Regions from separate parts of the Arthrobacter sp. UYP6 genome, predicted to be linked through region 2. Evidence: riboswitches for the same ligand, from Rfam matches in the RefSeq annotation. Region 2 holds a riboswitch; the other holds the start of a gene.
What was found. Region 2 has a riboswitch for cyclic di-AMP ahead of ABIB35_RS04540 (LysM peptidoglycan-binding domain-containing protein). Riboswitches for the same ligand answer to the same signal wherever they lie in the genome.

Region 1 (15,097 bases), on a different contig from region 2:
TCTGGCTCGCCGGCGCCACCGGAGCCCGGAGGTGGAGCCGAACCGAGCTTTCCCTCATCCAGCATGTGTGCGGCAACCTGGCCCATGGCCTGCTGCAGGGCCACCTCATCACGGCCCAGCGCGAGGTCCTGTCACGGCTGAGGGAACTGGACCAGGCCAAAACGGACTTCGTGGCCACTGTGAACCACGAGCTGCGAACACCCCTGACGTCCATCACCGGCTACCTAGATCTCATCCTGGACGGCTCCGGCGGAGAAGTCCCGCCGCACATGGTGCAGATGCTGGAAATAGTGGGACGCAATGCCACCCGGCTGGATCAGCTCATTTCCGATCTGCTCACCATTTCCCGCACCGATGCGCACGCCGGTCTAGCGGTGGAGGAACTTGATCTTGCCGAACTGCTGGAAACGGTGGCAGCAGCTCTGGCTCCGGCTGCCGCCGCGAACGCAATCACGCTGCGGCTGGGCCCGGTGGCAGGTCCACTCCTGGTGGATGGAGACGCAGCCCAGCTGGAACAGGTCTTCACCAATCTTGTCTCCAACGCCGTGAAGTTTACGCGCCCGGGCGGGAGCGTGAAGGTGCTCGGCGATACCATCTCCACTGACTCCGGAGCCCAGATCCGGGTCACGGTGGAGGACAGCGGCATCGGCATCCCGGAGGCGGATATTCCCAAACTTTTTCGGCGTTTTTTCCGCGCATCCAATGCCACCAGTGCGGCCATTCCGGGAACAGGACTTGGCCTGGCCATCGTGCAGGACATAGTGCTCCAACACGGAGGGGAACTGGACATCGATTCAGTGATGGGCCGCGGGACCACAGTGACTGTCCAGATTCCTGCCCGCTGACTTCTCACTGACAAGCAGGCACTCAGGGAACAATGCGCTCCGGGAACGAGTAGCAGTTCAGCGACGTTCCGCGGCTGAACCCCACCAGGGTCATCCCCGCGTCCTGGGCAAGCTCCACGGAGAGCGAAGACGGCGCGCTTACCGCTGCCAGGACCGGGATCCCGGCCAGCTGGGCCTTCTGGACCAGCTCAAAGGATGCCCGGCCCGATACCTGCAGGACGGTTCCGCGCAGCGGCAGCATCCCTGCACGCAGGGCCCATCCCACCACCTTATCCACAGCGTTGTGACGGCCCACGTCTTCGCGCAGGCACAGCAGGTCTCCGTCGACCGTGAAGAGCCCGGCGGCGTGAACTCCCCCGGTGCGGGCAAAAACCTTCTGCTGCTCCCGCAGCGACTCGGGCATTGCCGCCAGCGTCGAGAGCGGCACGCGTACGTCGTCGGCCCCTACGGAAAAGTGCGAAGACTTGCGGACCGCTTCTATGGAGGCCGTGCCGCAAATACCGCAGGAACTGGAGGTGTAGACGTGGCGTTCCATCGCAGTATCGGGCAGTGCGGTTCCAGGACGCAGCTGCACATCCACCACGTTGAACGTCTGCTGCCCTGACTCATCAACTCCGGCGCAGTAGCGCAGGCTGATGAGCTGGCCCGGCTCCCAGATAATGCCTTCGGAAACCAGGAACCCGGCCACCAGGTCAAAATCGTCACCCGGTGTCCGCATGGTCACTGTGAAGGAACGGCCTTCCACCCTAATTTCCAGCGGCTCTTCACCGGCCAGCACGTCCTCGCGCTTGGTGGTTGTTCCATCGGTCCGGAACTTAGTGACCTGTCCGCGGCGGGTAACCCGTCCCATGTCTGTCTCCCTCAACGCTTGGTTGTACGTGAACTGCCATGATGCCCCGGCTCCCGGCAAAGAACCCGGTGATTCGCAGCCACAGCGGCCGCCAATGCGCACCTGCACTCAGCTCCGAGATTAGATCAAATTCCCCCGCCGGGACCCTGGATCACAGCAGGATTGGCCCCGGCAATGCGCTGATCCTAGTGGGCGGGCGGCTGCCGGACCGTCCACGGCAGCGGCAGCGCCGTAATCGCTTCATCCGTGGTGCAGCCGCTCTCCGGGATGACCATCACGGCATCGGCATCGGCAATCCCACGCAGCATTCCTGAGCGGAAATACCGCGACGGAAGGGCCCTTCCATTCTCGATCCGACACGGGATGAGCCGGGTCCGTCCGGGCAACGGCTCAATGTCCACACCCACGAGCACATGGCGCTCGGGAGATAGCGGCGCTCCGCGGAGTCCGTCCAGGAGCGGCTGAAGAACAGTAAAGACCGCCATCATGGCGGCCAGCGGATTGCCGGGCAGCGCTACGAGCAACCGCCCGTCGGGAAGGCGTGCCAGCATAGTCGGATGGCCGGGGCGCATGGCAATCCCGTCGATCAGAAGTTCCGCCTGCATGTCCTCGAGGGCCTGCCGCAGATGATCGGCCTCGGAGCGCCCGGTGCCGCCGGTGGTGATCAGCACGTCTCCGGAGGACATGGCGATGGAGGTCTCGTCGCTGGCATCTGAGCTCAGCGCAGCCACCACGTCTTCATAACGGTCCGAAAGACGCCTCACCACATCCATGCGGCCGCCCAGCATCGTGACCAGCTGCGGCAGCTGCGGTCCGAAGGTGTCTCTGACCTGCCCGGATTCCGGCAGGCCGTACTCTATAACCTCATCCCCCGTCAGCAGGAGGGATACGCGGGGTGAGCGCAGCACCGGCAGGGTGTCATGTCCGCAGACGGCGGCCAGGGCAATGTGTGCCGGGTTCAGGAGCGTGCCCCGCTCAAGAGTGACTTCTCCCGCTGCCGCTTCCTCGCCGGCGGGCCGGATGTGTTCGCCGGCAGCGGGCTCGTCCCCTCGGGCCGCGGGGCTAAGCCTCAGCACAGGCTGGTCCCCGTCCGAAACAATGCCGCTTTCGGAGCGGAGCACGCTGTGCGCACCGGCGGGAATCATGCCGCCGGTCAGAATAGGGACTGCCTGCCCCGATTGAAGCGGGCGACGGCCCGATTCTTTGTGGATCTGCCAGCGTTGCGCGGGCGGCTCCTGATGGGTTACCAGCTGCCAGGGCGGCGGACCCGCCACGGCCCACCCGTCCATCGCGGAGGAGGCGTAATGCGGAACCGGCTGCAGCGCGGCCGTATCCTGGGCGAGGATCTGGCCCAGGGCCTCGGCCAACGGGACGGTCTCGAAGGGTAAGGCCCGGCCGGCGGAGAACGCCGAGCTTCGGGCGTGTTCCCAGGAAGCGTTCGGCTGGAGCGGAAGGATCACGGGGGTGGAATTGTCAGTGGTCATCAGAAGCTCCGCTTTCACCGTAGATTTTGCATTCCCGGGCGGCTACGCGCATTGCTGCACCCATGGCCACGGTGTCGTCAGCCTGTCCGCTTCCTGCCGCCAGGCCAGCCGCGAATCCGGCCACGAAAGTGGTGAGCGGCGCGGCGGGGCGTACCACTGAGTGGGCCGCAACCGACGCCAGCTGCAGCACTGCACCGACGTCCACCGCAGTTCCTTCAAGCTCCAAGGCGGTGAGCAGTCTGCCGCACCATGCTTGAAGTTCTTCTTCCTGGCTTGCCATTTTCCTGCTCCTTTGCCGGGTTCACTTGCACGCTGCGGGATTATCCGATTCCCCTGCGCCTGACGTTCCCACCGACCAGCGCCTTGCGTCCTCCCACGTGTCAATGTCCGTTGTGCTGTGGGTCGGCACCGCAACGTTCCTCCACTGCACCCTAGCAAGGAGCCGCTTCATCGAGAGATTATCCAGTCCTCCAGGCCTGTCGAAAAATCCGATGGCGGCACCCAGTGGCGCCGTTCGGTAGAGCCCAGCCAGGGGTTGTACCGCCCCTGTTTCATCGACAGCCAGGAGGGACAGAGGCGGGGCGTGCCCCTCACTGGCATGTGCCGCGGAGAGGAGTGCTTCCACTGCCCCGGCAATGAAGGGCATGTCGCAGGCGAGCACCAGCGTCCATTCCGGCGATGGGCGGGCGGCCGCTTCATCCCGCACCGCCAGGGCCGTCCACGCAGCGGCTACGGCGGCAGCGGGCCCGGAGAAGGGCGGATCCTCGCGAACCAGCACGGTGCTATCTCCGGCGGCGCCCACAGCCTCGCGTAGTTCAGGCGGCCCGGCGACGGCCCGCCCGTCAGCGCCCGAAGCGGCCTCCAGAGTAGCACTCAGCAGCGTCTTCCCGGAGGTCTCCAGCAGCGCTTTGGAGATTCCGCCCAGACGTGATGACCGGCCGCCGGCCAGCACGATGGCATTGAACGCGATGTTATCGAAGGAGGGTCGAGGGCCATCCGGCAGCGGCATCAGGCAGCCGTGCCGGCATCAAGGAACTCGTTCCACTGGGGTGCCGGCCGCTCGAGTTCACGGATTTGCCAGCGTGCTCCCCGCGGCGGCTGGGGGCGGATGCGCAACTGCCACCCCAGCTGGCCCAGCGTCCGATCCCCCTTGGCGTTGTTGCAGCGCAGGCAGCAGGCCACCATGTTCTCCCAGCTGTCGGCTCCGCCCCTGGATTTAGGCAGGACGTGATCCACGGTGGAGGCGGCCTTGCCGCAGTAGGCGCATTGATGCGAGTCCCGGCGCAGGACTCCCCGACGCGTGGCCACGGTGCCCTCCCGGAAGGGAATCTTCACGTACCGGTGCAACAAGATGACGGACGGCCGGGGAAGGATCTCCGTGGGTCCCACCACCGGTTCTCCGTCCTCGGCAACAACACTGGCCTTTCCGGACAGTACCAACACCAGTGCCCTGCGGAAGCTCACAACAGCCAGCGGCTCATAGCCGGCATTCAGAACGAGAGTACGCATGCACATTCCTCTTCGCCTGCGGTCCATCGGCGGGAGGCATCCCGCCGGCGGAGGACGGTACTTCAGATGATCTATGGAAAAGAGTATGCCCGGATCCTGCTCTTCGCTATTTCCTGCGCCGGGAGGCGCTTTAAACAGGTCAAGGGCCCCGCTTGAAGGAGGAGCCCTTGACGGCAGCCGGCAAAACGGCTGCGAAATACCTTGTGCGGTGTTTAGCCAACCCTGATGTACACGCCGCCGGAGCCGAGCTCAGCTGGCGCCACCACCGTGGAGTTACCGTTATAGCCGCCGTGGATGGCCTGTCCGTTGCCCACGTAAACGGCAATGTGGGCCATGCCCATGCCGCCGTCGGCGTAGTAGATCAGATCACCGGGAACGGCCTGGGACGCACTGACGGTGCTGCCCAGGGACAGGTAACCGGCAGGCCAGTCATGGAAGCTGATGCCCGCAGCAGCCAGCGAGTTGGTGACCAGCATGGTGCAGTCCTGAGAGACACCCAGCTGCGCGTAGGCCGCCGCTGCAATAATGGCCGCGGTACCCGAGGATGCCGCCGGAGCGATTTCCTGGGTGGGGGCAGCGGAGAGCGCCAGCGGGGCGGCAGCCCCGGTTTCGAATGCCGGTTCCGGTGCCGATTCCCCGGACAGCTGGGTTCCGGCCTGCGACTGCACGGCAACCTGTGCCTGCGGGGCTTCAGGAGCCACGATGACTCCGGCTACCGCCGGTCGATCAAAGCTCACGGTTGCCGTCTCGGGCACGGTCAGCTTTGCAGCAGTGTTCAGGTCCAAGGTGCTGGACTGCACGTCGCGAACCAGATCGGAACCCGTTGCGTTAGCGGCAACACCGCTGCTCAGGACCAGACCGGACGCGGCAACAACTACGGCTGCCTGGCGGCCGACAGTTCCTGCATTGGCGGACACTGCGTGGGCAAGTGCGCTCAGCGGGGCAGCACGTTCCACCGGCGCCCGGTGACGGGCGCGCTCAGTTGTAGAAGTCATACGGGTGCGATCTCCGATATCTGCAACTGGACTTAGCTGACGCGGACGAAGCTTGCGCCGCCGAGGTAGGACAGCGGGTGCAGGACGGTGTTCATGCCGTCGAAGCCGCCGCTGATGACCTGGCCGTTGCCCACGTAGATGGCTACGTGGCCGGAGGTGATGACAAGGTCGCCGGGCTCGGGCGAGCCAACAACCGTGCCGAAGGCGAAGAACTGTGCGGGAGCGAGATCGCCAACCGACTTGCCGACGGAGCGCAGAGCAGTCTCCACCATGGCAGTGCAGTCCTGGGCGACGCCGATCTGCGCGTAAGCCGAGGCAACCAGGCCGGCACCTACGCCGCTGGCAACCGGGGCGGGGGCCGGAGCCGGAGTCGGGGTGCTGGCGGCGGGAGCAGCCTGGCCTGCAGCCGGAGCGGCCGGAGCCTCGTAGGTCTGGGCCTGGACGGCGACAACCTGCTCAGCCTGAACGGCAGCAGCCTGCTGAGCCTGAACGGCGGCCTGTTCCTGTGCTGCGGCGGCGGCAGCTGCGGCTTCTTCTTCGGCTGCCAGCTGGGCGCGGTACTCGGCTCCGGATACAGAGGAGACGGACTCAAGCGTGGCCAGTTCGAACGGGGCCTGCGCGGAGACCGAAACGGCTCCGGTGGAGGTGACTGCACTAAGTGCGGTGGCCTCGAGTGCCTGTCGATCGGTGCTGACGGCTGCCTGGGCGGGAAGGCCTGCGGCAAGTACGAGGCCTGAAGCGGCGACGACGACGGCGGCCTGGCGGCCCATGGTTCCAACGTTGGAGGTGACTGCCCGGGATAGAACTGAAATTGGGCTCGTCTGGACGGTGGCCGCGCGACGACGGCCGTGAGCTACTGATGACACAAGTTTGCCTCTCCCAATGCCTACGAGGTGAGCTGTCGGATTCGGATGGGAGTCACCCGGCTGCTGGACCAAAAGGTCCGAGCAACTTAACCCCTAGGGCTTCTTGCGAAACCCGAATGTGGTTCCCCCGCCTCTGCCATGCGATGTTGCGAACGGACCTCAAACAGTGGCAGAGCTCGGCGATCTGTTCGAGAGTGCCCGATCTTTGGCCGATCAGGCACGAGGATGACCTTATAACAACATTGGCGAAATGTCACGTTCAGGTCACGAAATGGTTATCCTGCGGTCACAGCCAGCCCAGCGGGTCAACGACCTCGCCGTTAACCATGACTTCAAAGTGCAGGTGGCAGCCCGTAGAAGCGCCCGTGGTGCCGCTGACGCCCACAAGGGCTCCGCGCTCCACTGTGTCCCCCACGGCCACGGCCCGGCTGGACATGTGGTTGTACGTGGTTTCCACGCCGTTGCCGTGGTCAACCACCACACGGTTTCCGCCGCCAAAGTCATGCCAGCCGGAGAAGGTCACCGTACCGGCGGCGGCTGCGGTGACATCAGTGCCGCACGCTGCGGCGAAGTCCTGGCCGCGGTGAAGTTCACCGGCACTGCCCGTAATGGGACTGACCCGGTAGCCGAAGCCCGAGGTCTGCACCAGTTCCGAGGCCAGCGGCTTCGCCAGAGTGCCCTGGGCCGCACCCGCTGAGATCTCCGAACCGGCGGCAACAACCACCTGGCGGAGTTTCGCTTCGGGATCAAACCGGCTGCTCAGCGCTGCCCGCTCAAAATCAGCCGTTGCCTGGGGATCCGCCGAGACTACCGGCGCTTCCACCGCAACTGCCTGCATTTCCTGGACCGGCTCGCTAACGGCCGCCGTGGTCGGCAGCGCGACGGTGAGGATCAGGCCAGAGGTTGCCGCGGTGATGGCGACTTTCTGAGCGGCGTCGCCGATGGAGCGGTTCTTCGTTTCTGCGCGGCGGCGGCCGGATGCCTGGCCGTCCCGCGGACGTGGAGCCGGAGCCTGAGCAGACGCGCGGCGCCTGCTCGGGGCAGCATGCTTCGACAAGTTGTACCTCTCTCATAGGCCTGCGAAGTTAGCTGTCGGATTCGAGTAGAGAAACTCGGCCCCACACTCACCACTGGCCGCACCATGGGTGCGGCCGTTGTGCTGATACTGGAGGCTTCACCCCGAGGCAGCCGTAGCTGCCAGTTGATGGGTCCTCCGCCCCTGCCTGAACGGTTTGAATGTCCGGGCCAGCGGCAGGGTTCGGCGGAAGGCCCGGATAACGGTGTTATTTCAACGTCAGTAAGTCACTATAGGGGAAAAAGGGCAAAAGAGACCATTCCGTTATCCGATGGAGGACACAAACACGTGGGCGGCCACCTCGGGGGGCAGCTCCAGGGCACCTTCGATGCCCGGAACCCGCACTGAAACGTATCCAGCGACCACTTCGGCGGTGATCTCCGCCCCCGGGCGCAGCCCTGCCTCATCGAACTGGGTCAGCAGTTCAGGCTCCACCTGAACCGGCTCCGCCAGCCGAACCAACATCATCTTGGTTCCCGGCTCAGCAGCGGCCACGGCTGCAAAGAGATTGGTGACTCCGTGGTGGAACAGTTCAGCAGGCATGCCGCCAATCTCTTCAAGGCCCGGAATGGGGTTGCCGTACGGCGACTCCGTGGGATGACCCAGCAGCTCGTACAGCCGGCGTTCCACACGCTCACTCATGACATGTTCCCAGCGGCAGGCCTCGTCATGGACGTAGGCCCAGTCCAACCCGATCACATCCGCGAGAAGCCGTTCGGCCAGCCGGTGCTTGCGCATTACCTCGGTGGCACGGCGGCGGCCCGCTTCAGTCAATTCCAGGTGTCGGTTGCCGGAGACCACAACCAGCCCGTCCCGTTCCATCCGCCCGATCGTCTGGGACACAGTCGGCCCGGAATGGCGCAGCCGCTCGGCGATCCGGGCCCGGAGCGCCACGATGTTCTCTTCTTCGAGCTCCAGGATGGTCCGCAAATACATCTCGGTTGTATCAATGAGGTCCGTCATGGCAGGCCGCTCCTATGTACTCAGTGGAAAGATCAGGAGAACAACGGCGGACGCCGCCGCCACAGGTCATTACTGCCAATACGTTAGCTCATTCGGACATAGTGCAGATAATTCCGCCGGCATCGGACAGGCCCCGCGGCGCGTTCACAAATGGCCCGAGACGGGACCGGTGGGGCAGAATAAAAGGGCATATCAGAGCACCTGCCTACCGCTTGGAGCGATACACCATGGGCGAAGCCGCCGCACTCAAGATTCCTGCCGAACTTCTCCCGAAGGACGGACGGTTCGGAGCCGGGCCCTCCAAGGTGCGCCCGGAGCAGTTGGAAGCCCTGTCCCGGGCGGGCACCAATCTGCTGGGCACCTCCCACCGGCAGGCCCCCGTCCGCAACCTCGTGGGCAGCATCCGTGAAGGACTTTCGAGCCTCTTCCGCGCTCCGGACGGATATGAAGTGGTTCTGGGTGTGGGCGGGTCCACTGCTTTCTGGGACGTTGCATCCTTCGGCCTGGTCCTGGACAAGGCCCAGCACCTGTCCTTCGGCGAGTTCGGGTCCAAGTTTGCCGCGGCCACCAATAAAGCGCCGTTCCTCGGACCCTCCACCATCATCAGGTCCGATCCGGGCACTCGCCCGGAGCCGGCGGCCGAAGCCGGTGTGGATGTCTACGCCTGGCCGCAAAACGAAACCTCCACGGGCGTGGCGGCTCCGGTACACCGTGTTGCGGGTGCCGACGCCGGTTCCCTGGTCCTGATCGATGCCACCTCGGCAGCGGGCGGCCTGGATGTGGATCTGGCCGAGTCCGATGTCTACTACTTTGCCCCGCAGAAGAACTTCGCTTCCGACGGCGGCCTCTGGCTGGGGATGTTCTCACCGGCTGCATTGGAACGGGCCGCCCGGATCAATTCCTCGGACCGCTGGATACCGGACTTCCTGAATCTGCAGACGGCTATCGATAATTCAAAGCTCAACCAGACCTACAACACGCCCTCGCTGTCCACGCTCGTGACCCTCAACGCCCAGATCGAATGGCTCAATGCCAACGGCGGGCTGGACTTCGCTGCGCAGCGCACTGCGGACTCAGCCGGCCGGATCTATTCCTGGGCCGAGGCGTCTGCCGTGGCTACCCCGTTCGTGACCCGTCCCGAAGACCGTTCCAATGTCATTGCCACCATCGATTTCGAGGACGGCATTGATGCGGCGGCCATCGCAAAGACGCTGCGCGCCAACGGAGTGGTGGACGTGGAGCCGTACCGCAAGCTGGGCCGCAACCAGTTGCGCATCGCAACCTTCGTCTCCATTGAACCGGACGACGTGAGTGCACTGCTGCAGTGCATCGACTACATCATCGAGCACAGCCGGTAATCTCCGGGAGCAGCTCTGCAGGACCCGGGCCTAGAACAGGTCCGGGTCCTGTTCCGTTTCACGGCTGGTCAGGCGCAGCCGGCGGGGCAGCGTGCGGTCATAGTGGATCCGCAGGTGATGGGCACGCCACGCCCAGATAAAGCCGACCACGGCGGTGATCAGCCCGGAGGCAGCCGCAACCCCCAGGCTCCAGCGCGGCCCGAAGCTGTTGGACACCCATCCCACCAGGGGAGCACCGATCGGTGTTCCGCCCATGAAGATGGCGAAATACAGCGCCATCACGCGCCCGCGCATGACCGGGGCAGTGGTTGTCTGGACGTACGCATTGGCGCTGGTCATCAGGGTCAGCGCAAACAGGCCCACCGGGATGAGTGACACCGCAAACCAGAGCAGCGTGGGTGATGCCGCAGCCACCAGGCAGGCAACTCCGAAGGCACCGGCGGCCCCAAAGACGAAACGCAGCCGGGGCTTGTCCCGGCGGGCCGAGAGCAACGCCCCGGCCACCGAACCAATGGCCATCACAGAGTTAAGCAGCCCAAAGACCCCGGCATCCTGGGCGAACTCCGTGCGGGCCATAGCAGCGATGTACACCGCAAAGTTCAGGCCAAACGTTCCAACAATAAAGATGGCCAGCAGCACCATCATCAGGTCCGGGCGATGCCGGACGTACCTCAGCCCTGCCCTGATACGGCCCTTTCCCGGAGCCGCCTTAGGCAGGACCCGCAGTTCGGAGCTGCGCATCTTGAGCAGGGCACCAACCATCGCGGCAAAGGTCAGCGTATTGATCAGGAAGACCCAGCCCGGCCCCACGGCGACAGTCAGCAGCCCGGCGACGGCGGGGCCCACCATGCGGGCACCGTTAAAGGAAGCACTGTTCAGCGCGACGGCGTTGGGCAGGTCGGCTTCGCTGACGACTTCCGAGACGAAGCTCTGGCGCGCGGGCGCGTCCACGGCGGAGACCACACCCAGTGCCAGAGCAAACGCGTAGACGTGCCACAACTGGGCTGCCCCGGAAAGCACGAGCACGCCCAGTCCCAGACCCAGCGCTGCCATGGCCACCTGGGTGAAAAGCAGTACCTTGCGCCGGTTGTAGGTGTCGGCAACCAAACCGGCCCAGGGCGCCAAAACCAGCTGCGGGCCGAGCTGCAGGGCCATCACAATACCCATCGCCGCTGCATCCTGCTCGGTGAGGATGTCGTACACCAGCCAGTCCTGGGCTGTCCGCTGCATCCAGGTGCCTATATTGGACACCAAGGCGCCCAGGAACCAGATGCGGTAGTTAAAGAGCCGAAGCGAACGGAACACGGCTCACCACCGGCCAAACAAGAACTCGATGATGACTACCCCCGGGCCCACTGGTTTAGTGTTCCTCCTGAGTTCCCGCCTCAGTACCGTGGGAATCCCCTGCCGGCACATCCTCACCGGCAGCGTCGTCGTGTACCTGATCCTGCGCCTCTTCCTGCGCCCGCGCTGCTTCCTCAGCAGCAACATCCTCCGGGCGCAGACGCTCGGACCACGGCACCCACTCGGGAGCAAGCACAGCTTTTTCGGACGGTAGGAGTCCAATCTCGCAAACGGTGACGGCCTTGCCTCGCGGTACCCGGGCAACAGTGGCATACCAGTGCCAGCCGTTGTAGCCGGGGCGCAGGGATTCAAAGCGGTGCGTGACCAGGCGTTCCGCGTCCGGGAAGGCCCCGATGTATGCGCCGATCTGCTCAGGCGGAACAACTTCGAGCAGTCCGGCGCGTGCCGTTTCGACGGCCGCGGCAAGAACCGCGTCCGGCTTGGACGGGCGACGTGGAGCACGCCGCGGCGCCCGGGCAGGAGCAGTTTCCCCGGCGGGGCCGGGCGTCTGGGAGACTGAGTAGGAAGATGTTGTTGCGCTAGTGGTCATTCAGCGGATCCGCCTTATACGTCCAGGTCATCGGCAACGGCACGCAGGACGGCCGCCACCTTGGTGGCATGCTTCTTGTCCGGATAACGGCCCTTGCGCAGGCCGTTCGAGACTGCATCCAACAGTTTAATAAGGTCTTCCGTAATAATGGCCATGTCATCCGCGCTCTTGCGGGTGGCACGCGCCACTGACGGCGGGGCTTCCAGGATTCGGGCCGAAAGGGCCTGCGGCCCGCGGCGCCCGTCGGCAACACCGAACTCCATGCGGGTACCGGGTTTCACCTCGGTGACACCTGCCGGAAGGGCCGAGGCATGCAGGAAGACTTCCTGGCCCTCGTCCGTGGCCAGAAACCCAAAACCTTTACCAGTGTCGAACCACTTGACCTTGCCGATGGGCACTTCGGTTACCTCGTTCTTAGCTAATGAGTGCAGCAGATATATCTGCCGCAGTGTTGCGCAACCCGCAGTGCCGGCCGTGTGTATTAAGGCATGGCCCGTGCTCTCCGAAAACGCTGGATGCGTGCAGAGATACTGCTTCCAGAGATACTACGGGAGAGATACTACGGGGAAGTCTGTTCCCTTTAGAATATCCCGCCCGGGTAATCCATCTCCGTCCCGAACCTTTGGCCGGGGAAGTTTCCGCTGTTAGCGTTAAAGCCCATGGACACCAGCACACCCTCCCCCGGCAGGACACCGCACCGAACCGCAGCGGACGGACCCCGGTGGCGACGGATCCTCACAGGTGCGGCAGCCTTTCTTGCCGTCCTGGGGATGCTCTGTCTGGCAGCGGTGCTGCTTTCCGCTCTGCGCGGCGAAAGTGTCTGGCCCGGGTTCGCTGCCGGCGCCATTTATGCCCTCCCAACAGCGTTCCTCCTGATGGCAGCCCTAATAATTGACGGAATCCGCCGCCGGCGACACGGCTAGGCCGTTCGTTTTGGTTCGTGGTCGGGTAACGTGGAGACGATGTCCGCGATCCGAGCTTTAGCCGAAGATCTAGCTGCACGCAGTGATGACCAGCTGCGTGAATTGCTTGCGGCCAGACCGGATCTGGTGCTGCCTCCGGTGCCCGATTTCCAGGCCCTCGCAGCCCGCGCCTCCACCCGGATCAGTGTTCAGCGGGTCCTTGAAAAGCTCACGTCCCCCGAGCTGCAGGTCCTGGAAGCTGTGGACCTGACCACCAACGAAGATTCGCATCTGAGCACCACGGCATCATGGCTCAAAAGTGCCATTGCCGGGTCAACGATCAAGGCGCTGGACGCCATCTTGAACCACCTGCACGCCCTCGCCCTGCTGCGCCGGGCCACCCCGCATCCCGGAGCACCAAAGGCCGACGCCGGACGTCGGTTCTATCTGCCCGTTTCGGTGCTCGGTGAAGCGCTCGGGGCTTACCCCGCCGGTCTGGGGCGGCCCTACTCCACGCTGGCTGTCCAACAGCCGGAATTCGGCCAGCGCCTGGTGGACATAGTGGAGGGACTGCGCAGAAGCGGCATAAGCATGGAACGTGCGGACACTCCGGCCACCGCGGCGCATTCGCTGCACCACCTGGTCTCGGACCCGGCAGCCTGGGAGATGCTGATGTCCGACGCGCCGCCCCAGACCCTCGAGCTGCTCCGGCGCTTCAAATACTCCCCGGTGGGCGCCATCCCCAAGAAGGCCGCTTTGGGCCGGGCTGTGCTGGATAATCCTTCCCCCACTCCGGTGGAGTGGTTGGTGGCCCGCGGCCTACTGGTTCCCCTGGACGCCCTGCATGTGGAACTTCCCCGCCCGGTGGGGCAGGCATCCCGCGGCCACGTTATTGTGTCCGATTTCAAGCTATCCCCTCCCGCGCCGGTGACCAGGCAGGTCGCTAACAGTGTGCGGGACAATGCAGCGTATGGAGCCGTGGCGGAAACGCTCCGGCTGGTCACCGAACTGCTGACACTGGCTAAGGCCACGCCTATCAGCACGCTGCGCTCCGGCGGAGTGGGCGTGCGGGAAGTCCGCCGCGTCTCGGAATCGCTGCGCATCGATGCTGCTTCCACCGCCTGGTTGTTGGAACTCGCGGCTCTGGCCGGTTTGCTGTCCCTGGATGTCACCACATCCCGGTGGTGTGTCACCGAGGGAGACTGGCTGAGCCTGGACCGGCACAACCAATGGAAGCAGCTGGTCGCGGCATGGCTCGAGGGCGACCGTGCGCCTTCCCTGGTCGGCAGCCCGTTGCCCGGCGGTGGTGCCATCAACGCCCTGGCGGCAGAGGCATCGCGGCCGGACGCTCCCCTGGTGCGCAAACGGGCCCTCGAAATGCTGGCTCAGATGGTGAATAAGGACGTCACCGAAGAAGGTGCCACCGGCGCCCTTGACGCCGAAGCCCTGGTCAGCGCCCTGACCTGGCATCAGCCGCGCCTTCAGCGCAGGTTCGCACGGCTGGTACCGGGCATCCTCAAGGAAGCGGCACAGCTGGGACTGCTCGGGTCCGGCGCCCTCACCGAGCTGGGTGCCGCGGTTGCCGCCGGAGAATGGGACGCTGCCTTGGAACGCCTCCGCGGGGCCCTGCCGGAGCCGCTCAACTCCTTTCTGCTGCAGGCGGACCTGACCGCGGTGGCGCCCGGTTACCTGGAGCCCGGCGTCGCACGTCGGCTTGCGTCCATCTCCGTGGCCGAAGGCCAGGGCCCTGCCGCCATCTACCGCTTTTCCGCTGACTCCATCCGGCAGGCCCTGGACAGCGGACAGGGCTCCGCTGAGATTCTGGAGTTCCTGCACCGGCATTCCGCCACGGAGGTGCCGCAGCCGCTGAAGTACCTGGTGGAGGACACCGCTGCCCGTTACGGCAGGCTCCGGGTGGGCTCCATGGCGTCCTATCTGCGCAGCGACGATGAAGACGGCCTGACGGGGCTGCTCGCGGACCCGGGCACGGCGGCCCTGGGCCTGGTTCGACTTTCACCCACCGTCGTCGGGTCCGTTGCGAGCCCACAGGAGCTGTCCTATACGCTGCGCGAACTGGGCTATTCACCGGCGCTGGAGGGCAGGGCACGGCCCGTGGCCGGATCGCACGCCCACCCGGCGGTGACCGTGCCGGCGTCGTCCCCTACCCGGATTAATCCCTGGCAGCTGACCGATGATGACATCTCCGACCAACTGGCCGCACTCCGGGGGCAGGGACCCCCGGTGGCTGGGCACAGCGAAAGCCAGCCGCTGGTGGGACTCGAGATCCTGCGCGAAGCCATTCGCACGCGAAGCTCGGTCCGGATGGGTGTCGTCGACAGCCAGGGGAATCAGCGGC
Region 2 (15,097 bases):
GCCGCTGTACCGCCTCACGGCGGCGGGACCGGCACGGGCACCGGACTCGCTGCCGGGACCGGTCTCGCCGGAATTGCACGCCGGGCCTCGGCCTTTGGAGGCAAACTAATCCTCACCAGTCCGCAGGGCGGACCAACCGAATTAAGGGTGGAACTGCCATGCGCCTTCTGATCGCCGAAGACGACGCCCTGCTGCGTGCGGGCCTGGAACTGCTGCTCCAGGGCGAGGGGTTTGAGGTGGTCGGGTCCGCCGATAATGCCGAGGACCTGCTCGCTGCGTTTGAACCCGGGAGCGCGGACGGCGCGGTCCTTGATGTGCGGATGCCGCCGTCGTACACCAATGAGGGACTGCGCGCGGCGCTGGAACTTCGTTCACGGGTACCGGATTTTCCGGTCCTTGTCCTCTCCGCCTATGTGGAGGACCGGTACGCCAGCCGTCTGTTGGCCTCAGGCGCGCAGGGTGTGGGCTACCTGCTGAAGGAACGCGTGGGAAAGGTCGGTGATTTTGTGGACGGCCTCAGACGGGTGCTGGCCGGTGGCACCGTGATGGATCCGGAGGTCATTGCCCAGTTGTTCAGCCGCCGCAGCACCCGGGACCCGGTGAGGTCGCTGACCCCGCGTGAATTCGAGGTGCTGGGACTAGTGGCGGAGGGTCTTGGAAACACCGCCATTGCACAGGCTATTTCCGTTTCCGAAACCGCAGTCAGCAAACATATCGGCAACATTTTCGCGAAACTCGGCCTCTCTCCGTCGGACAGCGGCCACCGCCGGGTGCTGGCTACCTTGGCATATCTGCGCTCCTAACCTGCCGGGAGGCTTCCCGGGATGAGGGAGATGCCTTTGTTTCTTCAGATCACCTGCATCTGGACTCGGACCGGCACTCTGGACAAACCTACCGGCGCTCATGTAGCGCTAATTCCCGTATTCAGCCCGCCGCTGCGGAGCGCAATGGACGGGTAGGCTAGGAGGGCTCCCGGTTCCGGTGGTTGCGTGCCCGGTCCGGCAAGATGACGGAGGAAGAGAAGAATATGCCAGAGCTCCAGCGAAATGACCCCGACAGCGTTCGCCAAGAATTCGGTTACCTCACCGTCGCGGAAATTCTTCAGCTCTGTGCCACCCAGCAGATCCTCGATCCTTCCTCCACACTAATTTCCCGCAGAGTTCAGCTGGGCGAGGGAAATGTGTTTTATCCCGGCACCGTTATTTCAGTGGATGAGCAGAGTTCATGCGTCATCGGGCACCGGAATGTCTTTTATCCCGGCGCGTTCCTGTCCGCCGAGCACGGCGGAATGCTCCTCCTCGGATCCGAAATCACGCTGGGACCCGGCGGAGTCCAGCTCACCGCCGGCCGGGCGGATGCCGTGGCGGTGGGCGACCGCGCCCGGCTGGCCCACGGCGCAGTTGTCTCCGGACGTTCGGTCCTCGGTTCCGGCTCCCAGATCCTTGGAGCCGTGCAGGCAGAATCCGTGGTGCTTGCTGACGGCGGGGACCACGAATCGTTCCCGCCGGAGCAGCGCGGGTCCGTGCTTAAGGGCTCCGGTCTTGTCCGCGGACTAAGGCTTGCCCCCGGTGATCTGATGCTGGGATTCGGGAACTTCACTTCCGCATCCGCCCAACGACAGGCTGACTTGCCGGCGTAGCCGGGAGGGACGCGGAGTGCGCGGTGGTGAGCCCAGGCCACCTCTGCCCCCGTCGCGGGCCTGCCGTTCCGGGGTGGAACGTCCACAGTGTGCCACCGGCCACTTGTAGCACAAAGAGGCGCCACTCACACCCTCCTGCGAGTTCCGTTACTAAATAGTTATCTCCCCGTAATCTTCTCCTACAGTAGAACCCATGCCGTTATCTGAAGCGGCTCCCTTGGCTTGTTACCTAACTCTGCCGCTGGTCAAGGTCCACAGATATAAACACTTCGGCAGAGGCGGGGGAACCATCTACGGGTTCCTTTGAATCCTTGGGGTTAAGTCAGCCGAGGTTTCTTCGGCGGACCGGATGACTCCCATCCGCATCCGACAGCTCACCTCGCAGGTATCGGGAGAGGTAACTCATTGTCTTTTAACAACACTCGTGGACGCCACCGTGCCAACAACGCCGGACTGCTGGCCTCCATCGCGACCGCAACCAGCGGTAAAGCACGCACCATCGGCAGCGCCGCTGCCGTCATGGCAGCAGGCTCCGGTCTGGTGCTGAGCATGGCCGGTCCCGCTTCGGCGGGCGTCATCGCCAACGACTCAACCGAGTCCTACAGCGCTCCTGCCGCTGTAGCTGCTCCTGTGGAGGCTCCTGTAGCTGCTCCCGTGGAGGCTGCGGCACCCGCCGCTGCCGCCACCGGCTCAACCCACGTTGTCCAGTCCGGCGATACGCTGAGCAAAATTGCTGCAACGTACGGCGTCACCTTGGACGACGTCCTGGCGCTGAACGGCCTGTCACTGGAATCCATCATCTACCCCGGTGATGTCATCACGTACGCCGGCGGCGCCGTGGCTGCAGTTGCTGAAGCTGCCTATGCTGCTCCCGCCGAAGCCGACTACGCTGCTCCGGCCGAAGCTGTCTATGCCGCTCCGGCCGTAGAGACCGCCGCTGTGGCCGACTTCAGCAGCATCACCACCCAGGCGTCCGCTGTGACACCGGCTGCTCCCACCGGTGCAGCTGTGACCGGCACGAACGCCATCATGCTGAGCTCCGCCTATGCCCAGATGGGTGCCGCCCAGGACTGCACCGTCCTGGTTGAGGTTGCCCTCCGGGCAGCCGGCCACTCCGTTGGCGACCTGTCACCGGCGCAGCTTGCTGCATACGGAACTCCGGTTTCTGACCCCCAGCCCGGCGACATCGCCTTCTACGCTGACGGCGGCATGGGCTTTGCCCACATCGCCATCTACGTCGGTGACGGCCAGGCCATCCACAGCGGGTGGAACGGCAACCAGACTGTTCAGCAGAGCGCTAACGTCGGTTCCGGCGCCGTGTACTACCGCGTAGCCTAACCACGCCGTAGTTCACCTCGGTGCGCGGGAAGCGAACGGACCCGCTCTTCGAGAGGGATACACAAAAAGGGAACGTCCGGCCATCTGGTCCGGACGTTCCCTTTTTGTTGCCTTATTGTTGCCTTATTGTTGCTGGGACAGTTCTGGATATCGGCTGGTATGCAGCCGTTCGGTTCAATGCCAGCCCGGCCCGAGGTCAGGCTGCAGGAGCTTCCTGAGTGTCCTGGGCGTCGCTGCCCCGACCGCGGCTTGGAGCGCCTCCGCATCGGCGTGCCTGTCTGGCGAAGATTCGGGCGGCACCTCTGCCGCATCCGCCGGCGACACCGGTGACGCTGACGACAACGACGACGCCAGCCGACGCCGGAGCAGCTGTGCGCAGGCGCTTAGGAGCGTCAGCGGTGTCCTCAGTTCATGGCTGGCGTCGGCCACGAACCGTCGCTGCAGGGCCAGCGCCCCGGCCATCGGCCGCATGGCAGCCCGTGCGGCCGATGGCGGAAAACGCGCCCGCCACCAGTCCGGCCGCCAGGACCGAGACCAGGACCGAGACAACCAAGGCGAGGCTGAGCCGGCGCAGCTGCTCGGTCGCCTCATGCGTGTCAACGGCTGCCTGCACCACGTCACCGCCGCGCCGAACGGTCAGCACTTCGTAGGTCCGGTCCCCGTAGGGCCGGTCGCCCGCCGTCACGGTAGTCCGGAGTGATTCGCCGCTGGCGGCCACCATTGTGAGCGGCCTCCTCATCCAGTGGAATGCATGTTGCGCGACACCGCCAGCCGGCCGTCGTCATACACGGCCAGAAAAACATCCAGGGGTGCTTCCCGCGGAGAATCGATCTGCACCTCCGCGGCCATGGTCTGATCGGCCGCCTCACGGTTTTGGGTGGAGACCAATCCGTAGACAAGGATGCCGGCCAGACCCAGCAGCACCACGGTCAGCGCCGTGAACTGTACGGCCAGGCGCAGCGCCGCCCGCCGCAGCTCGGTTTCCTCCGGACTGCGGGTCATGCGCGTCATCGGCCGCCGCATCCTCATGCGCCGTAACGTCATGACCATACCGTCATATCCGCACCCTCATGTCCGCACCCCCAGCCGGTAGCCGACGCCGCGCACAGTGAGCACCGCTTCCCTATCCAGTTTTCGCCGGAGGTAATGCACATACGTGTCCACCACGCCGTCGTCGTCCGCTTCGGGAAAGACCGCGTCCAGCAGGTCCGCCCGGGGAAAAACCTGGCCGGGCCGCCGCGCGAGGTGTTCCAGCAGTGCACCCTCCCGGTCCGAGAGCACCACCACTTCCCCACTGTCGGTGGTGACGGTTCGCCCAGTGGTGTCCAGGGTGCCGCCGGGCACGGGCAGCACCGGCACCCGGGTGATGTTCCGGCGCTGCAGCGCCCGCAGCCGCGCCAGCAGCTCGTCAACGTCAAAGGGCTTTGCCAGGTAATCTTCAGCGCCGCGGTTCAGCCCCTCCACCCGGTCCGCAGGATTGCCCAGTGCGGAGAGGATCAGGGCCGGTGTCAGCACCCCGCGGCTGCGGAGCCGGGCCAGCACATCCAGGCCCTCGATGGCAGGCAGCCCGCGGTCCAGCAGCAGCACGTCGAAGGGATGGGTCAGACCCTCGTGCAGTGCGCGCTGCCCGTCAAAGGCCAGCGTCACCAGATATCCCTCCGACTTCAGGAGGTCCGCCAGCATCCGGGCCAGCCGGCGGTCATCTTCCACGACGAGGATCCGGGGTCGGTCCGTCATGGAAGAAAGTCTATTCGCCGGGCTGCCGGAGGGTCCGGCGTTTGCGCCGGTTTGGGCTTCGACGGGCGTTAATAGCCGCGGCGCCGGCGGTTGGGACAGGCGGCCCGGCCGGCTTCCGCTGCGTGGTGAGCAACACAACGACGACGGCGACCACCGCACCGATGGTGGTTTCCACCGCCCGATCCACAGTCAGGTCCCACACCGGCTGGTGGGACGCAAAGTCGGTCATCAGCAGTGCCACCGGTGTCAGGAAGACCATGGCCAGCGCGTAGTGCCGGATCACGTACACCTCGCCGGCGAACTGCAGCGCGGTGAGCAGAACGGCCAGCTGCACCGCAGACCACTCCGGCTGCAGCAGCAGCCCTGAGAGCAGTACTCCCGCATAGGTTCCCAGGATGAAATGGATTGCCCGCAGTGGTGCCCGGGCTGCATCGGCGGCGGCAATCGGAGCGCAAGCTGCCAGCATGGCCCAGTAGCTGTGTCCGGGTCCCACCAGCACGGCCAGGGATCCTGCCGCGGCCACGGCGGTGATGTATCTGCCCGAGTGCTGCAGGATGGCGCTCCAGTTCGGCGCCGGCACCGGTGTTCGGGGAAGCACCGGGGTGTGTCGCCGCGCATGTGCCCGGCCGGCAATCCCGAGGAGGACCGCAGTCAGTGCGCTGCCGGCTGCAACTAGGGCGGCTTCGCCCACGGTGCCGGAGAAAGGGGCGGCGGCGGTTGCTGTGAAGGCGAAAATATAGGTGAACGGTCCGGCGGGACGCACGCGCAGGTAGTCGGCGGCAACGGATATGGCTCCGGCGATCACTGTGGCGGCCGCAACGACTTCCCAGGGGCCGCCACCGGTCAGGGAGAGGGAAACTCCGGCAACCACGGTCAGGCACATCAGCGCACCGGACTGGCTTTGATGCCGGAGCCGGCGCCAGTGCGGTTCGCTGCGGCCAAAGACTCCGGTCAGGGAGCCGAAGACGGCGCACATGGTCAGATCGGTGTGGCCAATCAGAATCAGGACCAGCAGCGGAATCAGCAGGCCGGCGGCAACCCGGACGGCGGGAAAGCGGTGGCCGCGGCCGGCCGGAACCGACAGAAAATCACGGAGGTGGAGCATCACGGTCTAGCCGGCCTTTCACTGCGGCCAAAGAGACGGATCGCCGCCCTACCAGCCTATGAGCGCGCGTTGCTATCCCAGCGCAGCCACCCACGTGATCCGTATCCCAGCGGATATCGCGTGCCCGCAGCCGCTACATCCGGGCCTTTGTCTTGGCTGTTGCCTTGGCCGACCAGGGATCTTCAGGCCAGGGGTGTTTGGGGTATCGGCCCCGCATCTGGGCCCTCACCTGCAGGTAGGGTCCGGCCCAGAAGGACGCCAGGTCATCCGTCACAGCCAGTGGCTGGCGGGCCGGCGAGAGTAGATGGAACAGCACGGGGACCCTGCCCTGGATTACCCGCGGGGTTTCCGCCCAGCCGAAACACTCCTGCAGTTTGACCGCCACCACCGGCCTGCCGCCGTCGTCGCCGGGTTCCGGATACGCGATCCGGACGTTGGAGCCGCTGGGAACGGTGAGGCGTTCCGGTGCGAGTTCCGCCAGGCGTGAGGCCTCCGGCCAGGGCAGCAGGCGGCGCAGCGGCTCGGTGAGGTCCACGCTGTTCACCGAGGCACCCGCTGCAAGGGACGAAAGCTCAGGTGCCAGCCAGTCGTCCAGCCGGGCCAGCAGTGCCGGCTCGGAAACATCCGGCCACGGCTCCCCCAGCTCCCGGCGGATCAAGGCCATGCGGCGGCGCAGGGCCTCCGCGGCCGGAGAGAAGCCAATGATGCCGAGTCCTTCCTGCATCAGGGCCCGGGCCACCGCCGCCCGACCATCCGCCGCCGACGGCCGGACCGGTGTGGTGGAAAGCACAATGGCGCCCAGACGGCGCTCACGTCTGGCGGTGACACGGCCGGACACAAAACGCGCCTCAACCGTGTCGATGAGCAGATGATGTGCTGCCGCTTCCGCCGTGTCTTGGCTCAGCGGCGCCGCCGAGCGGATCACGGCTCCGGTGCCGGCGGTGTCACGGCCCTGAGCGCGGGTCACTTCGGCGACCGCTAGCCATTCATGTCCGGTCAGAGGGCTTCCCGATGGCAACCCGGCACGGGTTCCGGAGGAGAGCAGATAACGTTCGGGTCCCTCTCCGGATACGCGGCGGGCAATGCGGTCCGGAAAGGCCAGTCCGACCACGAATCCGACGGCATCAGCGCCAGTAACGTCAGCTGGATCTTTACGGCGGGCCGGTCCTTCACGGCCTGCCGGTCCTTCACGGCCTGCCGGTCCTTCACGGCGGGCGATGCCCTGCATGCGCCGCACGTCCTCGATCCAGCGCCGCTCCCCGGGATCCCGTCCCGACCTCAGGGCAGCCAGGAGCCGGATGAGGTCGGCACCGGGAGCGCGGTGATCGCCCGCCACCAGTGCTACGGCTTCTGCCGCGGTACGGGCTCCAACAACACGTGATCCGTCCAGCAGCGCCCGGGCCAGGCGGGGATCGGCGGGGATCCGGGCCAAGGTCTTGCCCGTGGAGGTCACGGCCCCGGAGGTATCCACGGCACCGAGATCCCGCAGCACGGCCTGGGCATCTTCCATGGCTGCTTGCGGAGGTGCATCGGGCAGCGCCAGCCCCTCACCTCCCGGGGAGCCCCAGCAGGCCAGGACCAATGCTGCGGCGGTCAGGTCCGCCACCGAGATCTCCGGCGTCTGGTGCGCAGGAGCTGCTCCAAACGTCCGCTCGTCGTAGCAGCGGACCACGCGTCCGGGCCCCTGCCTGGCGGCACGTCCGGCCCGCTGTTCGGCGGAGGCCCGGGAGCAGGAGACGGTCACCAGGCCGGACATTCCGCGTGCCGCATCCCGGCGCGGTTCCCGCGCCAATCCGGAGTCAATGACCAGCCGGACCCCCGGGACGGTCAAGGAGGATTCGGCCAGGCTCGTGGAGACGATGATGCGGGGCTTGTCCCCGGGGGCGCGACCGGAAACAGCGCGGTCCTGTTCCCGCGGATCGATCTGCCCGTGCAACTCCAGCACCTCGGTTCCGGCCCCGGCGCGGCCGCGAATACGGGATGCAACGCTGGAGACTTCCCAGGCGCCGGGGACAAAGACCAGGGCGTCGGCCTGCGGATTTTCGGCCAGCAGTTCTGCGTGAGCTGCTGCGGCGGTGTCGGCAACATGGTCGAGGAAGCTGCGGGTTACGCCGCGCTCGTCCAGGCGCAGGGAGGGCGCGGGCTGCCAGCGGGTTTCCAGTGGGTAGAGGGCTGAGGGGCACCCGACTACGGGAACCGGATCCTCGCCGTCGTTCCCGATCAGCGCGGCAAACCGCGGTGCGTCCAGCGTGGCGGACATTGCCACCAGGCTCAGATCATCGCGCAGCTGCCGCACCTCGGTGAGCATACCCAACAGCAGATCTGTTTCCAGGCCGCGTTCGTGCACTTCGTCAAGAACGACGGCGGCCATCCCTTCCAGCCCCGGATCGGACAGCAGCCGGCGCAGCAGGATGCCGGGGGTGACGAATTCGATGACGGTCTCCGGACCGGCGTGGCTTTCACCGCGTACGGTGTAGCCGATCCGGGCACCGACCCCGCTGCCGTCGAGCGCTGCGAGGCGTCGGGCTGCCGAGCGAGCCGCCACCCGGCGCGGCTGCGTCACGACGATTCTGGGCAGTTTTCCGGTGGCGGGTTCCTGGACTGGTAAACCTTGGATTTTGGCTTCCGGGGCTGCGGGCGGTTGTCGGGCTTCCTGCTGTGCGGCCAACAGATTGGCGAGCATCGGCGGCACGAGCGTGGTTTTACCGGTTCCCGGCGGCGCCTGGACAACCGCCGCATTCGTTCCGTGCGTTCCGTTCCTTGGGTCCAATGCCGTAAATAGATCCGGCAGCGCCTCGGCAAAGACCAGTCCTGCTCCAATGTGCTGAAGGTCGAAGGGCATCTGCGGGAGGACGTCCGGGTTGCCGGGTGCATGCGATGTGCTCACGTCCCTATTGTCCCGTGTCCCGGCCCGAGTGCTGACTCCCGTATTGGTGTCTGTCTTCCGGCCCCGGTGCAGGCGATGGTTGGCGGCCTGGTCCCTGGTTTGTGCGCCTTCATTCCAGAGCCAGCGGAGACGGGGCGGTTGATCGGTAGACATGTCCTGTGGGTGTGGTGGTCGCTACCGTATGCCTGCCTTCCGGCGCCTGGGATGGCCTGGTACTCCAGCCCCGTGCTTCCTTGGCCTGATTACAGGCCTCGCACAACCCCTGAATATTCTCCGCCGACGTCCGACCACCCTCCCGAAACGGAACAACATGGTCATAATGCCGGATCGGAGCCCCACACCAGGGCATCCGGCACACCCGGTCCCGAGCCGCAATAAACCGGGCCAAACCCCGCGGCACCAACCGCGCCCGAGAGTCCATCGCCGCCAACTGCCCCGACCCCGGAACCACATACAACCGCCGCAACCACACCTGCGTGCGCGGATCCGGCCGCACCGGCGGCGAACCCCAGGCATTCCCCCACCCAGACCCTGATGTGCTGGTCCCGCCGCCGCCAGAGGGTGCAGTGCCGCCAGAAGGTTCAGCGCCGCCATTGGTGCCATCAGAACCACCGGGTTCAGTAACACCATCGGTGGCACGAGTCTCAACAGCCGGATCATTTCCCGCACCGATACTGCCGCGGACCAAATCCCGGGCCCACTGAGCCGGAACCATCCCGTACCCCAACAGCACCGCAGGCTCCGAACCCTCAGGAACAAAACCCCCTGCGCCGCCACCCGCAGCCTTCGCGCCGCCGCCGGCAGCATCAACACTGTCTGCACCACCTGCACCATCAGCGCTGTCAGCACCAGCTCCAGTAGTCGGGCCATCACCCGCCAGGTCCGGCAACACCCCGGCCAGCAAAGCCCGATCCGTCATCACCAACTGCACCTGCACCCTCACATCCTCAGCCCGCGCCTGCCCCGTCACCCGCTCCACCAACGTATCGGCCATCACCTGACCTCGACTCCGCACATCCCCCGCAGCCCGCAACCGATCAGCCTCCCGCGACAACGCCGCGAACACCCCCACACCCTGAACCACCGGCAACAACCCCGTCAGATACGTCATCGTGTCCGGCGCCGGCCGACACGACACATACCGCTCCGACACCGCCCTCGCCGCACGATTCACCACCGCCTGCGGATCCAACCCATACGAGAAAGCCCTGATCCGGGCCACCAACGCCCGGTCCCCCAACGCCTCCAACTCGGTGAGATTCCCCGCCACCACCTCATCCACCCGCACCCGGTCCGCCAGCGACAGACACGCAGTCTCCCGAACCAGCAACGTTGCCCGCCACTCACTAATCACCCCGGCACTCAAAGCCCGCAACGTGCACGGCATCTCCGTGGTCAGCACCTTCGCCAACCCCAACAACCTCTTACCCCGATGCGGTGACTCCCGACGCGCCAACCCAATCTGCGCCCCCACCCCGCGCCCCAGCTGCTGCCCGGCAACCCCCGCCCGGGCCTGCGCCCGAGACGTAGAAGCATCAAACGCCGCAGCAGCACACGCCTGCGCCGCCGCCACCGCACACTTCAGCTCCTCCAACAACCGAATCTCATCAATCAACCGCACCCGCTCCGCAGCCTCCAAAGCATCCAAAGCCTTCAAAGCCCCCGCAGTCTCCAAAGCGTCCGACCCGCTGCGGGTTTCCGGCGACCTGTATCGGCGAGCGCTATCCGCCATCCGGCCTCGCAGCGCAGGCCCCTGCGGAACACCAGTGGTTTCAACCACGGGAACTCCGTCATCAATTGCCCGCAAGGAGTAGTACATGTGTTCTATTCTAAGTTTTTGTGCCCGCCAGACTAAGGTTTTGGGTTACTGGACTTTTCCAGGGAATTACCTGTTTTCTACGCTTCTGCGCCTGTCAGGGCGACAAATCTTCTGTGCCCACCCTGAGTCCGGCCGCTTCCCTCATAAGAGAGGTGCCGTTGACCAGGCCATCACGGAAAGTAGGCTGAGCGAGACCGGCCGACTCCCACGCGTACTCTTCCCTGAATAATCGCGTACTGTTCCCTGCATAGTGAAGTCAGATCGCAGGGTTGCATAGGAAGACCAGTGACCGCTGGTGACCTCTCCATGGAGACAAGGGGCTTGTCATGACGCCATCGGGGCGGGGAAGTATGAAACAGCGCCGGATACTGGGAGGCTCGGTTACTGCGGCTTTTCTTGCGGCGGGGGTGATCACGGGCTGCGGCAGCCAGAATGCACCGGAGGACGGCGGCTTAGCCTCGTTTGGGTCCCTTGAAGAGGCCTATACGGCGGTGGATAAGGTGCTCGGTTGTGAAGCCGATCCAATCGGTGACCCCATTGTTCCGATGGACGGAGGACAACTCACCTCAGAGCAAAGACTCTGCGCGGACCATGTGCAGGTTGATCTTTATCCGGATGAGAACGCCCAGCAAAAAAGCTATGAAATCTGGCGGAATTCCGACCAAGGAGAAGTACGCCTGGTCCGCGGCACTAACTGGATGGTTGTAGACCTAACCGATGTGGCGACGGAAGACCAGACTCAATGGGACCTCGAAGGCTTAGCGAAAGAACTAAACGGAGAGTACACGCAAGCCGGTTCGTAGCGTAGTAAATGTTCTTAGCGTTGTAAATGGAGCACCAGATGGCACAAGAGGAAGCCCCGGCGGCAGCCCGGCTGCGCGTTCTCAGCACCGGCACCACTGCGGCGCAGGCCCTGGCTTTTTTTGATGCCCTTCCACCGGTACGCGTCGAAGAACTCCCAGGGTCGTGGCACGGCTCCGAAGTGCCGACCGGTCACCCGTTGGACGGACTCTTGAGCACCCTGGGCTGGCACGGAAAGACGTTCGACGGCCCCGACGGCGCACACCCGCTGGTCTTCAATGGCAGGGAGGATCAGCTCTTCGAGGTGAATCCGTGGTTTGTTCCGCTGCAGACTGCGCTGAGGCTTGGCCCCCTGCTGCGGAAACCAGTCACAGGCCGCATCATCCGCCCCTTACTGCGGCTGGTGAGCACCACACAGCCAAAAGCGCGGGTCCGCATGATGGAATACCGCGGCGTAGTGACCGCCACCATGATCTACGACGCCCAACCCATTAATGATGCGTTCCGCCGGATCGACAAAAACACGCTCCTCGGCGCCATGGACATGCGCGGACCGTACCCGCCCTTTATGTTCTCGCTGCATGGCAGTGCAGACCGCGGCTAGTCCAGAATGGCGGCTAATCCAGAATGACGGCTAATCCAGAATGACGGCTGGTCCAGAATGGAGGCTGGTCCATAGTCTCGGCTGGTCATGGGCTTAGGCATTGCCCTTCCCCGGGTCGATCAGCAACAGTGAACGGGTGCATGGGAACATCACCGAAGAATCGTTGACGGTTAGGCTTCGTGCTGCGGGCTGCGTATTCGCCGAAGAGGAGGCCCGCCTCCTGCTTGCTGAAGCCGGTAGCCCGGACATCCTGGAGCACATGGTTTTCCAGCGCACCACAGGACTTCCGCTGGAACAGATTCTTGGCTGGGCCGAGTTCTACGGCCTGCGGATATCTGTCTCCCCCGGAGTCTTCATCCCGCGGCGGCGTACCGAGCTCCTGGCAGAGCATGCCCTTGTGCTGATCTCCCAGCTGACCAGCCCGGTGGTCGTCGAGCTGTGCGCCGGCTCCGGAGCAGTCAGTGCAGCCCTCGCCGCACACAGAGAACTTCCTCTGGAGGCCTACGCCGTTGAGCTCCAGCCTGCCGCCGTTGAATGTGCACGCCTCAACCTGACCGGCCGGGCAACGGTTCTTGAAGGTGATCTGTTCCTGGCACTGCCGGACACCCTTCGCGGCCGGATCGACGTCGTCGTCGCCAACGCCCCCTATGTTCCCACCGCCCAGCTGGGAACCATGCCGCCGGAAGCACGGGATTATGAACCAGCACTGACGCTCGACGGCGGTGCCGACGGCCTGGACGTGCTCCGCCGGATCATCGTCGAAGCACCGCGCTGGCTGCGGCCGGGCGGTTCGGTGCTGGTGGAGTGCAGCAGGTACCAGGCAGAAACTGTGGGTTTGCTCATGGCAATCCGGGGACTGCATCCGGAAACCCTCAGCCGGGAAGATCCGGAGGCAACCATCGTGGTGGGCCAGCGGGCGGTTGGTACGGCAGCGGCTCAAGAATAGGGAAGACTGGAACCTCATCATCTCTAAAGGCGGAAACACTTGATCTCTCTTCAGCAGGACACCGACGGCTTTGTTCGCATGGACCGGCACCTTCCCCAGTCGGCCTCCGTCAGCATCAGCTTCACCAACGGAACCACCGAAGTCATCACCGGCGCGCAGATGAACAAGGCGTACGACGACGCCCTGGCAGATTTCCGCGCCAAGAACCATTTGGATGCCAAGGGATTCACCCGGATCGCCAAGAAGCGGGTCCTGGACAACAACAAGATCAACTTTGTTCCGGTTTCCCCCGGAATGGGTCAGTAGACCGGCTCGGAAGAATCAGCCTTCCTGCCTGATGCCAGCTGCCCGGTCATGAGCCGCAGCAGTTCCGGCACCACGGCGGGGTGGAAGTAGTGGCCCATGCCCGGAACCGTCACATGGCGCGAACCGGGGATGGCGGCCGCGGTTGCCGTTCCCCCGCTGGGATGCACAATCGGATCCCGGTCTCCGTGGATGACCAGTGTGGGAACCCTGATGCCGGCCAGCTCGCCGGTACGGTCGGCGGACGCGTTGATGGCGCCAAGCTGCCGTGAACGTGCCCTGCCGCCGTCCGGATAGGCACCGCGGTCCCAGGCCAGGCCGGCCTGTTCGGCCTCAAACCCGGGATCCGCGGGATGGGTCTTACCCGAAAGGTGCCGCATCATCCCCACCCGTGAACGGATGAACTCCTCACGGGTCCGCGGCGGCCGGGCGGCAAATCTGCGCTTGGTGGACAGGGCGGCGGCACCGGCGTTCCGGGCTCCGGTCGTGGAGATCATGGAGGTCAGGGTCAAAACCCGGTCCGGATGGTGAGCGGCAACGGCCTGGGCAATCATGCCGCCCAGGGACATCCCCGCCACGTGTGCGCGAGCCAGGTTCAGGTGGTCCAGGAGCCCGACGACGTCGTCGGCCATGTCTTCGACGCGGTAGGCGCCGGGCACCGGCCGGGCCAGGGCCTGATGCAGCAAACTCGGTGTGGGGGTGCTCATGCGGCCGGAACGGCCGGCGTCCCGGTTGTCCAGACGAATAACCCGGTAGCCGGCGGCGGCCAGCCCGTCGACAAAGGCCGCGGGCCAGCAGGTCAGGTCCATGCCCAGCCCGGCGATCAGGACCACCGGCTCGCCGTCGTCGGGCCCGTCGCTGCGGTAGCAGAGGCGAAGCCCCGTCTCCAGGGTGACAAACCGGTCCTCTCCCGATCCGTCAACATCCTTGGGGTTGGTGAACCGCAGATGCTCATCCAGCAGAGCACCCTTTTGCAGGCCACTGCGGTCCGCCAGGAAGTTCATGGTCATGAGCCAGGGCGCCTGGGTTCCCTGCCGCGGCAACTCGGCCAGACTGCGCTGGACGTACCCGGCGCCGAAATCCAGCAGTGGCCGGGTGGCCATGCCCACCGGGGCAACAGGCACGGCCGCGCTCAGCCCGAGCTGGTCCATATGGCTCAGCAGCCGGGAGAACCACTGTGTCAGCAGCCCGATCTTAAGTGTCCAGGACGCGTTGGTGTAGCCGATGGCGAAGGCCAGGTTCGGGATGCCGCTGAGCATCACGCCGCGGTAAGCCACATGTTCGGGCAGGCTCACCGGCACGCCGTCGAGCCGCAGTTCCATGCCGCCCAGGACCTGGACGGTGAACCCGGTGGCGGTCACCACGACGTCGGCCGCCACCTCCTCGCCGGACGCCAGTCGGATGCCGCGTTCGGTAAACCCGGCGGCCCGCCCGGTGACCATGGTGGCCGTCCCGCGGCGCAGCGCAGTAAAGAAATCGCCGTCCGGTACCGCGCAGAGCCGCTGGTCCCAGGGCCGGTACGGCGGATTCAGATGCGTGTCCAGGTCAAAACCCGCCGGCACCGCCCGGGACTGGATGCTGCGGATGAGCCTGCGGGCCAGATTTGGCCAGCGCTGGCAGAAGGACCAGATGGCCCGCTGCCGGCGGGCGCTGACTTCGGCCATGATGCGTCCGGTCCGTTCGGGACCGATGACGCCGCGCAGCCGCCCGGCCAGCGGATCCCTTGCTGGGATGGGCAGGATATAGGTGGGGGTGCGCTGGATCATTGTCACCTGAGCGCCGCGGTCTGCGAGCGCCGGGACGAGGGTGACCGCGGTGGCTCCGCTGCCGATCACCGCTATTCGTTTCCCCATAACGTCCAGGTCTTCAGGCCAGTGCTGCGGATGCACAATCGGCCCGGTGAAGAATTCCTGCCAGG

Region 1: it holds a riboswitch for cyclic di-AMP, as region 2 does, so the genes downstream of both, ABIB35_RS11670 (M23 family metallopeptidase) here and ABIB35_RS04540 (LysM peptidoglycan-binding domain-containing protein) in region 2, are expected to answer to the same signal.

Annotation. Positions count from the first base shown of each region.
Region 1 covers NZ_JBEPPM010000012.1:87,438-102,534, forward strand. The annotation lists gene ABIB35_RS11630 (sensor histidine kinase) at 1-845, shown strand, start outside; gene fdhD (formate dehydrogenase accessory sulfurtransferase FdhD) at 868-1,695, opposite strand; gene ABIB35_RS11640 (molybdopterin molybdotransferase MoeA) at 1,881-3,179, opposite strand; gene ABIB35_RS11645 (DUF6457 domain-containing protein) at 3,169-3,459, opposite strand; gene mobA (molybdenum cofactor guanylyltransferase) at 3,481-4,188, opposite strand; gene ABIB35_RS11655 (HNH endonuclease) at 4,188-4,688, opposite strand; gene ABIB35_RS11660 (NlpC/P60 family protein) at 4,901-5,683, opposite strand; gene ABIB35_RS11665 (NlpC/P60 family protein) at 5,716-6,453, opposite strand; cyclic di-AMP (ydaO/yuaA leader) riboswitch at 6,553-6,717, opposite strand; gene ABIB35_RS11670 (M23 family metallopeptidase) at 6,836-7,606, opposite strand; cyclic di-AMP (ydaO/yuaA leader) riboswitch at 7,609-7,823, opposite strand; gene ABIB35_RS11675 (iron-dependent transcriptional repressor DtxR) at 7,889-8,587, opposite strand; gene serC (phosphoserine transaminase) at 8,815-9,945, shown strand; gene ABIB35_RS11685 (MFS transporter) at 9,976-11,250, opposite strand; gene ABIB35_RS11690 (DUF3027 domain-containing protein) at 11,306-11,839, opposite strand; gene ABIB35_RS11695 (cold-shock protein) at 11,854-12,237, opposite strand; gene ABIB35_RS11700 (hypothetical protein) at 12,499-12,762, shown strand; gene ABIB35_RS11705 (helicase-associated domain-containing protein) at 12,802-15,097, shown strand, end outside.
Region 2 covers NZ_JBEPPM010000004.1:49,107-64,203, forward strand. The annotation lists gene ABIB35_RS04525 (sensor histidine kinase) at 1-171, shown strand, start outside; gene ABIB35_RS04530 (response regulator) at 159-803, shown strand; gene ABIB35_RS04535 (LbetaH domain-containing protein) at 1,028-1,639, shown strand; cyclic di-AMP (ydaO/yuaA leader) riboswitch at 1,896-2,041, shown strand; gene ABIB35_RS04540 (LysM peptidoglycan-binding domain-containing protein) at 2,045-2,977, shown strand; gene ABIB35_RS04545 (histidine kinase dimerization/phospho-acceptor domain-containing protein) at 3,152-3,448, opposite strand; gene ABIB35_RS04550 (hypothetical protein) at 3,387-3,698, opposite strand; gene ABIB35_RS04555 (hypothetical protein) at 3,713-3,988, opposite strand; gene ABIB35_RS04560 (response regulator transcription factor) at 4,046-4,714, opposite strand; gene ABIB35_RS04565 (FUSC family protein) at 4,725-5,819, opposite strand; gene hrpB (ATP-dependent helicase HrpB) at 5,953-8,661, opposite strand; gene ABIB35_RS18715 (HNH endonuclease) at 8,816-9,817, opposite strand; gene ABIB35_RS18720 (hypothetical protein) at 9,819-10,520, shown strand; gene ABIB35_RS04580 (hypothetical protein) at 10,876-11,328, shown strand; gene ABIB35_RS04585 (DUF4334 domain-containing protein) at 11,367-11,930, shown strand; gene ABIB35_RS04590 (putative protein N(5)-glutamine methyltransferase) at 12,067-12,876, shown strand; gene ABIB35_RS04595 (hypothetical protein) at 12,916-13,182, shown strand; gene ABIB35_RS04600 (alpha/beta fold hydrolase) at 13,176-15,097, opposite strand, start outside.